2 linked regions of the Sporomusa sphaeroides DSM 2875 genome follow. The protein of the gene in region 2 binds, or shares a complex with, the protein of the main gene of each other region. Links are inferred from orthologs where the notes say so. Each region holds a gene or a part of one and is shown on either strand. Other genes may lie near its edges.

Region 1 (4,652 bases), 2.7 Mb from region 2 along the record:
TCACGATAAAGTCGAGATTCCGGCATCGAAAATTAAACAAGCCGTAGTCCAAATCCTGAAAGACGAAGGTTTTGTTAAAGATTACGACATGATCCAAGATGGCAAGCAGGGAATGCTGCGGGTTAGCCTAAAATACGGCCCAAATCGCGAAAAAGTAATTACAGGAATCAAGCGCATTTCTAAGCCCGGTCTTCGCGTTTATGCTAAGAAAGAACAGTTGCCGCGCGTACTGGGTGGTCTCGGGATTGCGATTATCTCAACATCAAAAGGCATCATGAGCGATAAAACCGCTCGTAAAGAAGGTCTGGGCGGCGAAGTAATCGCATACGTTTGGTAGTCTAGTGATACAGGAGGTGCAATATGTCTAGAATTGGTAGGACTCCCATAGCTGTTCCTGCTGGCGTTACCGTAACCATCGGCGACAGCAATTTCGTAACAGTTAAAGGCCCTAAAGGCGAACTGACCCGCCAACTCCACCCTGATATGATTATCGAGCTGGAAGGCAGCGTCATCAACGTCAAGCGGCCTACAGATAATAAACAACACCGTTCGCTCCACGGTTTGACCCGGACGTTGGTCAGCAATATGGTAACCGGAGTAACCCAGGGTTTCGCGAAAACCTTAGAGATTGCCGGTGTAGGCTATCGTGCTGCTAAAGCTGGTCAAAAACTGGCGCTTACCTTAGGCTTCTCCCATCCGTTGGAAGTTGAACCGCCTACAGGTATCACCATTGATGTTCCCGCACCTAACCGGATTGTTGTCTCCGGTATTGATAAAGAAGCGGTCGGTGCACTTGCTGCTAAAATTCGCGGTTATCGCGAACCGGAACCGTATAAAGGTAAAGGCATCAAATACGAAGGCGAAATTATCCGCCGCAAAGTCGGTAAAGCCGGCGGTAAAGGCAAGAAATAAACTCAAAAAAGGTAATTTAGGCGAAAGGAGTGAACACCTTGCTGCGTAAACCAAGCAAAAACATCGCGCGCCAAAAGCGGCAATTAAGAGCACGGAAAACTCTGATTGGCACCGTTGAACGCCCGCGTCTAAACGTATTCCGCAGTTTGAAGCATATTTATGCTCAGATTATCAACGATAAAACCGGTACTACCTTAGTAGCGGCCAGCACACTGGATAAAGACATCAGTGCTAAAGTTGAATACGGTGGAAATACAGATGCAGCCAAAGCTGTAGGCGAGGCAATCGCTAAACGGGCCCTCGAAAAAGGAATCACTAAAGTGGTATTTGACCGCGCCGGCTATATCTATCACGGCCGCGTGGCTGCTCTGGCAGCTGCTGCACGCGAAGCCGGACTTGAATTCTAAGAAAAGGAGGGAAATTAGTGGCTAGAATTGATTATACCGGTCTTGACCTTAAAGAAAGAGTAGTGTTCATTAACCGGGTTGCTAAGGTAGTAAAAGGCGGCAGACGCTTTTCCTTCAGTGCGCTGGTAGTTGTCGGCGACGGCGACGGCCATGTCGGTTTCGGCTTGGGCAAAGCTGCCGAAGTACCGGAAGCTATTCGTAAAGGCGTAGAAGACGCTAAAAAAAGTCTTATCAAGGTTCCTCTTGTCGGCACCACCATTCCCCATCAAATTACAGGTGAATTTGGCGCAGGCAAGGTATTGTTAAAGCCTGCCTCCGAAGGTACTGGCGTAATTGCCGGCGGTCCGGCCCGTGCGGTGCTTGAACTTGCTGGTATTAAAGATATCTTAACCAAATCACTTGGTTCATCTAATGCCAACAACGTAGTACGTGCCACCATAGTCGGCCTTAGCCAACTTAAACGCGCTGAAGAAGTTGCCAGCCTGCGCGGCAAGACCGTTCAGGAACTGTTGGGTTAAGGAGGTAACATCATGGCGAAAATCAAAATTACTTTGACCCGTAGCTTGATTGGCAGACCCGAAGACCAACGCGCAACCGTAAAAGCTTTAGGTCTCAAGAAAACCAACAGCTCGGTCGTACAGGAAGATAATGCGGTAATCAGAGGCATGGTTCGCAAAGTAGAACACCTTGTTACTGTAGCAGAAGTAGCTGAATAAATTACAAAATGGCGTTAGCCAATATACTAGTTCAAGGAGGTGCTGTTAATGAAATTACATGAATTAGCTCCAGCGCCTGGTTCAAAAAAAGTTCGCACCCGTGTAGGCCGTGGACTTGGTTCCGGTCTTGGTAAAACTTCCGGTAAAGGCCACAAAGGTCAAAAAGCCCGTGCCGGCGGCGGTGTGCGTCCTGGTTTTGAAGGCGGCCAAAAGCCCTTGTACTTAAGATTGCCCAAACGTGGCTTCACCAATATATTTGCCAAAGAATACAGCGAAGTTAACGTAGCTGTACTCAACCGCTTTGATAACGGAACGGTGGTTGATCTTGAGGCATTGGTAGAAGCTGGTGTAATCAAAAAAGTGCTTGACGGTCTTAGAATCTTAGGCAATGGCGAGCTTAACAAGGCTCTAACAGTAAAAGCCAATGGCTTTACTAAGTCGGCCGCTGAAAAAATTCAGGCAGCCGGCGGTTCTGTCGAGGTGATTTAATTGCTGGCAGGGCTCTCGAACGTTTTAAAGATTACCGAACTGAGGCAAAAGGTAGTATTTACCTTAATTATGTTCCTGGTGTTTCGCTTAGGCACACATATCCCGGTACCGGGAGTGAATGCCTCTGTCATCGAGCAGCTGTTTACTCAAGGTAATCTGTTTGGGCTTCTGGATATGTTTTCAGGTGGTGCTCTCAGCAAGTTTTCAATTTTTGCGATGAGCATAACGCCCTATATCAATGCCTCGATTATCATGCAGCTACTCACCGTAGTTGTACCGAAATTTGAGCAATGGTCCAAAGAAGGCGATGAAGGTCGTAAAAAAATTACCCAAATTACCCGCTATGGTACTGTTGTGCTTGGTTTTATCCAAGCCATTGGTATGGCCTTTGGCCTAAAAGTAGCTATCATCAACCCCGGGGTTGGCTCCATCCTTCTTGTGGCGATTACCCTGACCGCAGGAACGACGTTCCTAATGTGGGTGGGTGAGCAAATCACCGATAAAGGGATTGGGAACGGTATCTCGCTTATTATCTTTGCCGGTATCGTATCAAGCCTGCCGGGTGGCATCTATACGATGTTTGAGTATTTGAGTGCCGGAACAATTAGTATATTTAGTCTGCTATTGTTCTTAATAATTGGTTTGGCCATGATTGTATTTGTTATCGCAATACAGCAAGGCCAGCGCAGAATTCCTGTTCAGTATGCCAAACGGGTAGTTGGCCGGAAAATGTATGGTGGCCATTCTACTCACATTCCGCTGAAAGTAAATCAAGCGGGCGTTATTCCGATAATCTTTGCGTCATCTGTGCTGATGTTCCCAGTAACCATTGCTCAGTTTATTAATGTACCCTGGGTAAAAACCGTGGCAGAGTGGTTTGCGTGGGGCACGCCGATACAAACAGTTTTGTATGCGCTCTTAATCGTGTTCTTTACGTATTTCTACACTGCGGTTACTGTGAATATATCAGATATGGCAGAGAACATGAAAAAACACGGCGGATTTATTCCGGGCATCAGGCCGGGTAAACCCACCGCCGATTATTTAGACCGGATTATGACCAGAATTACCCTGGCCGGATCCATATTCTTGGCCATCATCGCCATATTGCCAAACTTCATCGGAGCCATAACCAATATCCAGGGAGTGTATTTTGGCGGTACAGCTCTGCTCATTGTAGTAGGCGTGGCCTTAGACACCATGAAGCAAATTGAGGCGCTGGTACTCATGCGTCATTATCAAGGCTTCATGAAGTAGGAGGTAGTGGTCATGTTTATTCTGTTAATGGGCCCGCCTGGTGCCGGTAAAGGCACCCAGGCGGCCAAACTGGTAGAGAAATTCAAAATTCCCCATATCTCCACAGGAGATATGTTCCGGGCAGCCGTTAAAGAAGGCACCGAGCTTGGAAAACAGGCTAAAGCCTGTATGGATGCGGGTCAACTGGTGCCAGACAGTGTCACTATCGGCATTGTCAAAGAGCGCCTGGCGAAAGAGGATTGCCAAACAGGTTTTATCCTTGACGGTTTTCCCCGTACCACTGTCCAAGCCGAAGCGCTTGACCGCACATTGACAGAGCTCGCCATTAAGCTTGACCGGGTTATTAATATTACGGCTCCGAGTTCAGAATTGGTTGGCCGTATGACCGGCCGCCGGATTTGCAAAAGCTGCGGTGCTACGTATCATGTAGCCTTTAATGCTCCGCAAAAAAGCGGCGTTTGTGACAAATGTAATGGCGAACTGTACCAGCGGGCTGATGATACGGAAGAAACGGTAGTCAACCGCTTATCGGTATATCAAGCGCAAACCCAGCCACTGATTGAGTATTATCAGGATAAGGGACTATATACCGAAATTAACGGGCTTCAACCGATTGACGATGTTCTAAATGATATTGTCGGCAGCTTGCGAGGCGGCCAAGTATGATTATCTTAAAGTCACAAAGGGAACTTAATTACCTGCGTGATGCCGGGCGAATAGTGGCCGAAACGCTTGCAGAAATAAAAAAAGCGGCGCAACCTGATGTCACTACGCTTGAACTTGACAGGATTGCTGAGCAGTATATTAAAAGCAAGGGTGCAACGCCGGCATTTAAAGGCTATCACGGCTTCCCCGGCAATATCTGCGCCTC
Region 2 (7,564 bases):
AAGGCAATAAGGCGTCAACCTCTTTTATGAGGGCAAGCAGGCTGGATAAGCTGCTGAGTGGCGTTACCTCATAGGTAATCGAATAGTCTTCGCCAATATCCGGCAGGCGCTTGCGCTTCTTGGGAACAAAATCGGTAAACAGGCGATACAAGGGCAGCAGGGGCAGTTGCTTGTTGGCAATATAGATGGGTGTACTAAGAACTGCCAGCCGCCTCAGCGGATATTCACTGGCCAGTTTCAAGGTCAAAAGCCCCCCCATGGACAACCCCACCGCCGAAACACTGCTGCATATTCCCGCTAATAAATGATAACCGTCCTCAACATTGCCATACCAGTGATTCCAGGTTGTTTTCGCCATTTCCCGGGGCGTTGTTCCATGCCCCGGCAGCCGGGGCGCTAATACAGTATAGCCTAACTTATGTAAATATTCTCCTGCCAAGCGCATCTCTGACGGCGCTCCGGTAAAACCATGTACCAAAAGTACACCCTGTTCACCACCAGGCAGAAAAAAAGGTTCAGATCCTGGCATAATAGCCAATTCAAACTCCCCCATTGAACAATTACTACTAGTATTTCCGGCCGGCCGCACTGACAAACGCTTCAAATAATGCAAGCATGGCCGGATTGCTGTCAATCATTAGTTCAGGATGCCATTGAACGCCCACCGCAAAAGCGGCTGTTTCATGCTCAATGGCTTCGATAATTCCATCCTTGGCCCGTGCGCTCACGGTAAGCCCGCGGCCAGCGCTCTTGACGGCCTGATGATGGAAGCTGTTGGTCATAACTTTGTCCCCTAATATCGTGGCTAATTTGCAGCCAGGCTCCAGCAAAACGGTATGTCCGGCATAATCGGCAGGAGAATTCTGGTCATGCTGAATAGTGGCTTCATCTGCCGATAAATGCTGATAAATAGTGCCGCCTGACGCGATGGCCAGCACCTGGCAGCCCCGGCAAATGCCCAGTACCGGCTTATCTGCCTTCAGTGCCAAAGCGACAAGCAGCAATTCATGCGTGTCGCGCTCAGGGATGACTTTACCCAGTGCCGGCACCGGCTCTTCCCCAAACAGCTGTGGCTGCATATCGCCACCTCCGGTGAGCAGCAGGCCGTCCATTGCAGCCAGTTGTTGCTCAATGGCTGACTGCTCGGTAATAATTGGCAGCAACACAGGCACCCCGCCGGCGCTAAGTATCGACCGGACATAGGCATCACTGACAAATTGCCGTTTGGTGCCGGCCATGATCCCGCCTTCTGTCACAAACTGGTTGGCAGTAATACCAATCAGCGGTTTGCGCATATCGCTTCACCTCACCACCTATTTTACTTATACTATTATACCATTATCTCCCACAGAAAGAAAACAAACGCGAGAAGCGGTTTTACTTTTGGCATCGCCCCGTAAGCAGAAAACCAAGTTATTAGGAGAGAAGTTCCTTTAGATTAAAAAAACGCCAAGCTACAATAGCTTGGCGTTTCATCATTAGATTTTAGAAGAAAAGCAGCGGAGCAATAATAAGTGAAATAGTACCGGCAACTTTAATCAGCGGGTTCATGGCAGGACCGGAAGTATCTTTGAACGGGTCACCAACCGTGTCGCCGATAACTGCGGCAGCATGGGCAGGAGTACCTTTACCGCCTAATTTGCCTGTCTCAATCCATTTCTTGGCATTGTCCCAGGCGCCGCCGGCGTTGGACATAAAGAGAGCCAGCAGCACACCGGCAGCAGTAGCACCGGCCAGGAAGCCTGCCAGCGCTTTCGCGCCAAGTACGAAACCAACCAGAATCGGAGAACCTACGGCAAAGAGACCAGGCAGCATCATTTCACGGATAGCGGCTTTAGTGCTGATATCCACGCAGCTGGCATAGTCAGGACGGCCTGTGCCTTCCATAATGCCGGGGATTTCACGGAACTGACGGCGAACTTCACCAATCATTTCAAAGGCAGCTTTACCAACTGCTTCCATAGTAAAAGCACACACCAGGAACGGCAGGGTCGCGCCCAGGAAGATACCAATAATAACAGCCGGTTCGGTCAGGTTGATTACCAGATGGCCATTAACCAGAAGACCGGACAGTTTGGGGTTTTTAGCTATTTCTTCACCAAACGCGGTGAACAAGGCCAGGGCGGTAAGCGCCGCCGAGCCAATGGCAAAACCTTTGGCAATAGCCGCAGTGGTGTTACCAACCGCATCCAGCTTGTCAGTGGTTTTACGGATTTCAGGTCCAAGTTCAGCCATTTCGGCAATACCACCGGCATTATCGGCTACCGGACCGAAGGAGTCAACAGCAACAACCATGCCTGCTGTGCACAGCATGCCCATGGCTGCCATAGCAATACCATAGATACCGGCTGCACTGTAGGCAACCCAGATAGCAACGGCAAATACCAGCATCGGCAGTGCGGTACTTCTCAGACCGCAGGCAATACCGGCAATAACGTTGGTAGCCGGACCGGTTTGGGAAGCATCGGCAATGTGTTGTGTGGGAGGCTTGTTATTGGAAGTATAGTATTCGGTAATAGCGCCAACAAGTACGTTAACCGCCAGACCGCAAATAACCGCAATCGTAATGCCCATAGCCTGAGCCGGGAACATCATGCTGGCAAAACCATAGGTAGCAAAAGCCACCAGGATATTGGTGCCCCAGATACCTCTGTTTAAGGCCGCCTGAGGGTCGCCGTCTTCACTGGTTCTAACCAGGAAGGTGCTGACAATGGATGCAAAAATACCGGCCGCACCGATAACCAGCGGGAACAGTACACCATTGATATCGCCTTTGAACACAGTTTGACCGATAAGCATAGCGGCAATAGCGGTAGCCGCATAGGATTCGAATAGGTCGGCACCCATGCCGGCGGTGTCGCCAACATTATCACCGACATTGTCAGCAATAACAGCCGGATTACGGGGATCATCCTCCGGAATGCCTGCTTCTACCTTACCGACCAGGTCAGCGCCAACGTCGGCTGCTTTGGTAAAGATACCGCCGCCGACACGGGCAAAGAAAGCGATAGCACTTGCGCCAAACGCAAAGCTGTTAATAACAACAGGGTCTTTGAAGATTATGTATAGACCGGATACACCTAAAAGTCCTAAACCGGCAACCGACATACCCATTACCGCACCGGCGCGGAAAGAAACACTCAGCGCCTTGTTCAGGCTGTGACGGGCCGCTTCGGTGGTACGGGCGTTGGATTTGGTGGTTGAGGTCATACCCACATAACCGGCAATGGCCGAACAAACGGCACCTACCAGAAAGGATACAGCCAATTTGTAACCGTCGATGTAAAATAGAATTAAGAAAATAACGATAGTAAACGGAATAAGTGTTTTGTACTGACGATTAAGGAAGGCCATAGCACCTTCAAAAATAGCCTGAGAGATGTCCTGCATTTTTTGATTGCCAGGGCTTTCTCTTAAAACGCTGGCCATCAAATACGCAGCAAAAGCCAGTGCGACAATACCTGCCACCGGCGCAAAGTACAATAAATCCATTGTTAACTTTTCCTCCTTTGAAATAAACCCCTCAAAAATACCCCAATATGCCGGATAGTATCCAGCCATTGAGGTTAGTGACGCTACTGCATCAATTTAACCAAAATCAATGTTACTATTCCAAACAAAGTGGCGAGGATAATGGTTGCCTTTGCCAGAATTCCATCAAGGCCCTTACCTTTACCACCGAAAATAGATTCGGCTCCCCCGGCAATCGAACCCGATAAACCCGCGCTCTTCCCCGACTGCAACACTACAACGGCAATTAATGCAATCGAAAGTATGCCTTCCAAAATCATCAGTCCTGTTATCACTTCTTAACCCCCCTCACGACTGATACCGTTATTTCTTGTTGCCAAATCACGTTGCCAAGGCATAACAACATTCTAACACACTCCAGGATGCTTGACAATTATCTAGTCGATTTTTTCACATATTTGCTACAATATTTTACCCAAAATTTTCAAAAATAAACAGCCGGGGGTACCGGCTGTCTTTCCATACTGTTTTACGCCTTAACGGAGGTGAGAACCGGTTAGGGAAAATCGGGATGCAGGTCGGCGTTAACGACATGCGTATTCATGCGGCTGGTGCAGCCAAACCGGCCTTCCTGCTGCTGAATGACTTCCATATTGGAACTGCCGCAATGCTCGCAGATATGCTTATTCAGGCACTCCATCAAATCTTCTTCACACTCATACAGATAACCGCAGTCACTGCATCGAATAAAATATCCCTTCGGCATAATGAGTTCACCTCCTTCCGGCGCGAACTTATCTTAGGTTATAAAAGACCTTGCGGCCGCGATACTGAGCAAGATCACCCAATTGCTCTTCAATCCGGAGCAATTGATTGTATTTTGCCACCCGGTCGGTACGGGCCGGAGCACCGGTTTTAATTTGACCGGCATTAACGGCTACGGCAATATCGGCAATAGTGGCATCCTCGGTTTCACCCGAACGGTGGGAGATAACACAAGTGTAGCCGGCCCGCTTCGCCATTTCGATAGTGTCAAAGGTTTCGGTCAGGGTGCCGATTTGATTTACTTTAACCAAAATGGAGTTAGCGGTTCTGGTGGCAATTCCCTGGCTCAGGCGCTCGACATTGGTTACAAATAAATCGTCGCCGACCAGCTGCACTTTGCCGCCCAAACGTTCTGTCAGCAGCTTCCAGCCATCCCAATCGTCTTCAGACATTCCGTCTTCAATCGAAATGATCGGATATTTTTCAACTAACTGACTATAGTATTCCACCATTTCAGCCGGAGTTTTCACAACACCTTCGCCTTCGAGATGGTAATTTCCGTCTTTAAAAATTTCCGTGGCAGCCACATCAAGTCCCAGCATAATTTGTTCACCCGGTTTGTAACCGGCAGCTTCAATCGCCTCAATGATAACTTTAAGCGCTTCTTCATTGGAAGACAGATTCGGAGCAAAACCGCCTTCATCGCCGACAGCAGTAGCTAAACCGCGGCTGCCAAGCACTTTTTTGAGACTGTGATAAATTTCCGAACCCATGCGGAGAGCTTCGGCAAAGCTGTCTGCGCCTACCGGCAAAATCATGAATTCCTGAACATCGACATTATTGTCGGCATGTTTGCCGCCGTTGAGGATGTTCATCATCGGCACCGGCACTTCTTTGGCGTTAGCGCCGCCGAGGTATTGATACAGGGTAAGCCCGGAAGCGGCTGCCGCTGCTTTAGCTACCGCCATGGATACGCCCAGAATGGCGTTAGCGCCTAACTTGGCTTTGTTGGGTGTACCGTCAAGTTCCAGCATGGCTTGGTCAATACCGATTTGGTCAAGCGCATCCATGCCGATAATTTCCGGAGTAATAATTTCGTTTACATTCTCGACAGCCTTCAGTACGCCTTTTCCCTGATAACGGCTTTTATCACCGTCACGCAGTTCCACCGCTTCATAAGCGCCGGTGGATGCCCCTGAAGGAACAGCGGCGCGGCCCATGGTGCCGTCTTCTAACAGTACATCGACTTCTACGGTCGGATTGCCGCGGGAATCCATAATTTCTCTGGCTAAAACATCAACAATGGTTGTAGACATGTGTTTTCCTCCTGCATATTTATTTGGCTAACAGACTTTTGCCGGTCATTTCCGCCGGCTGAGCAATACCGGCCAGCGCTAAAATCGTCGGGGAAATATCGGCCAGGATCCCCTCACGCAGGCTGGCGCCCCGGTGGGCTTCCGAAACCAGAATAAAGGGCACCCGGTTGGTGGTGTGGGCGGTAAAGGCTTCCCCGGTTACCGGATCACGCATAACCTCCGCATTGCCGTGGTCGGCCGTAATCAGCGTAATCCCGCCCCGTTCGCGCATCGCCCCGGCCACGCGGCCGACACACTGGTCAACCGTTGTTACCGCACTGGTCGCGGCCTCCAGCACACCGGTATGGCCTACCATATCGCCATTGGCATAGTTAAGAATGATAAGGTCATATTTACCGGATTTTATGGCGTCAACTACCTTGTCGGTAACTTCAGGTGCGCTCATTTCCGGCTGTAAATCATAGGTGGCTACTTTCGGTGAAGGAATAAGCAGCCGTTCTTCGCCGGCAAAAGGCTGTTCCTCGCCGCCATTAAAGAAGTAGGTAACATGAGCATATTTTTCCGTTTCGGCAATACGCAGTTGAGTATAACCGGCCCGGCTGAATACTTCGCCCAGGGTATTGGCCGTGTGAGCCGGAGGAAAGGCCACCGGCAAGGCCAGCGTCTCGTCATACTGGGTCATTGTCACAAAGTAGAGCGGCAGGTCCTCCTGGGTCCGTTCAAATCCTTCAAACGCGGCATCCTTTAAGGCATGACTGAGTTGGCGGGCCCGGTCGGGACGGAAGTTGAAGAAGATGACGCCGTCTCTGGGTTTTATCCCGCAATAGCCGCAACCGGCAACCACGGTCGGTTCTACAAATTCATCGGTTATGCCGGCTTTATAGGAGGCTTCGACGGCTTCGACGGCGGTGGGAGCCTGGGCGCACTGGCAATAAACCAGTGCCTGGTATTCTTTGCTGGTGCGCTCCCAGCGCTGGTCCCGGTCCATGGCATAGTAGCGCCCGGAGATGGTGGCAATAGCGCCAACGCCGATTTCCGCCATCTTGGCTTCCAGCTCTTTAATATAGGTAACAGCACTGGAGGGGGGCACATCCCGCCCGTCCAGAAAGGCGTGAACATAGACCTTGGTTATCCCCTGTCGTTTGGCTAATTCCAGCAGGGCGTACAAATGGTTGATATGACTGTGTACGCCGCCGTCGGAAAGCAGGCCCATGAGATGCAGCGTCCCGTCCGAAGCTTTGGTTTGTTCACAAACCTTGACAAACACCGGATTATGAAAAAAATCACCGTCCCGGATAGATTTGCTGATACGGGTAAGCTCCTGATAAACAACGCGGCCTGCCCCGATATTCAGGTGACCTACTTCGGAGTTGCCCATCTGCCCTTCCGGTAAACCAACCGCCTCACCGGAACAAACAAGGGCAGTATTGGGATACATTTCGGTTAACAGCTTAATATGCGGGGTACCGGCTTTGGCAATAGCGTTGTATTCATCATCAACACGGCCAATACCCCAGCCATCCATTATAATCAGCGCAATGGGGGAAGAAAGTTTAGCCACGTTTATTCTCCTTTATTCATAAGGTCTAGGCTTTCCCCGAAAACATCACCAGCTTGCTGAAAGAATCTGCTTCCAGACTCGCTCCGCCAACCAGGGCGCCGTCAATGTCAGGTTGGGCCATAAGTTCAGCTATATTGTCCGGTTTGACGCTGCCGCCATATTGAATACGCAGACTGTCGGCAACTGTCTGACCAAACATCGCGCCTACCGTACGGCGAATAAAAGCGCATACCGCATTGGCATCCCCGGCCGAAGCCGTACGCCCGGTGCCGATAGCCCAAACCGGCTCATAGGCAATTACCAGGTTCGCGGCCTGCTCGGCGGTGAGACCTTCCAAGCCGCCCTCAACCTGAATACCGACAACCTTTTCCGTGGCATTGGCTTCCCGCTCAGCCAGCGTCTCGCCCACACATACGATGGGAGTTAAACCGGCCTTGAAAGCAGCCTTGGT

What was found. The genes of interacting proteins can lie anywhere in the genome.
Region 1: the proteins of secG (region 2) and secY are in contact, whole or in part, in a crystal structure (PDB 5AWW), measured with the Thermus thermophilus proteins. The link is inferred for Sporomusa sphaeroides DSM 2875 from one-to-one orthologs. Residues at the interface, in WP_223903268.1 of Thermus thermophilus: Tyr5, Ile9, Tyr12, Leu13, Ala16, Leu19, Val20, Val23, Leu24, Gln26, Glu27, Pro28, Gln30, Gly31, Ala32, Asp34, Leu35, Met36, Gly37, Gly38, Ser39, Ala40, Asp41, Leu42, Phe43, Ala45, Arg46, Val48, Tyr53, Thr56; in WP_096411648.1 of Thermus thermophilus: Leu14, Gln16, Arg17, Phe20, Ile34, Pro35, Pro37, Ile72, Arg108, Arg109, Asn112, Gln113, Arg116, Ile117, Ile120, Pro145, Gly146, Trp147, Phe152, Phe155, Val156, Val159, Thr160, Val162, Ala163, Gly164, Ala166, Leu167, Trp170, Glu173.

Annotation. Positions count from the first base shown.
Region 1 is NZ_CP146991.1:524,866-529,517, forward strand. What follows is about bases 1,749-4,652. They hold secY (preprotein translocase subunit SecY), read left to right. Parts: upstream 1,749-2,524; coding sequence 2,525-3,781; downstream 3,782-4,652. Other genes in these bases: rpsE (30S ribosomal protein S5), read left to right, coding at 1,749-1,837; rpmD (50S ribosomal protein L30), read left to right, coding at 1,850-2,035; rplO (50S ribosomal protein L15), read left to right, coding at 2,084-2,524; SPSPH_RS02420 (adenylate kinase), read left to right, coding at 3,794-4,447; map (type I methionyl aminopeptidase), read left to right, coding at 4,444-4,652. Outside these bases: rpsH (30S ribosomal protein S8), read left to right, coding at 1-337; rplF (50S ribosomal protein L6), read left to right, coding at 361-912; rplR (50S ribosomal protein L18), read left to right, coding at 951-1,319; more of rpsE, read left to right, coding at 1,337-1,748. UniProt on the Bacillus subtilis protein: The central subunit of the protein translocation channel SecYEG. Consists of two halves formed by TMs 1-5 and 6-10.
Region 2 is NZ_CP146991.1:3,203,172-3,210,735, forward strand. The notes cover bases 2,192-4,970. They hold secG (preprotein translocase subunit SecG), read right to left. Parts: upstream 3,807-4,970; coding sequence 3,576-3,806; downstream 2,192-3,575. Other genes in these bases: SPSPH_RS15010 (sodium-translocating pyrophosphatase), read right to left, coding at 2,192-3,492; SPSPH_RS15020 (hypothetical protein), read right to left, coding at 4,028-4,237; eno (phosphopyruvate hydratase), read right to left, coding at 4,266-4,970. In the rest of the region: SPSPH_RS15000 (alpha/beta hydrolase), read right to left, coding at 1-538; SPSPH_RS15005 (gamma-glutamyl-gamma-aminobutyrate hydrolase family protein), read right to left, coding at 567-1,295; more of SPSPH_RS15010, read right to left, coding at 1,486-2,191; more of eno, read right to left, coding at 4,971-5,552; gpmI (2,3-bisphosphoglycerate-independent phosphoglycerate mutase), read right to left, coding at 5,572-7,113; tpiA (triose-phosphate isomerase), read right to left, coding at 7,139-7,564. UniProt on the Bacillus subtilis protein: Involved in protein export. Participates in an early event of protein translocation.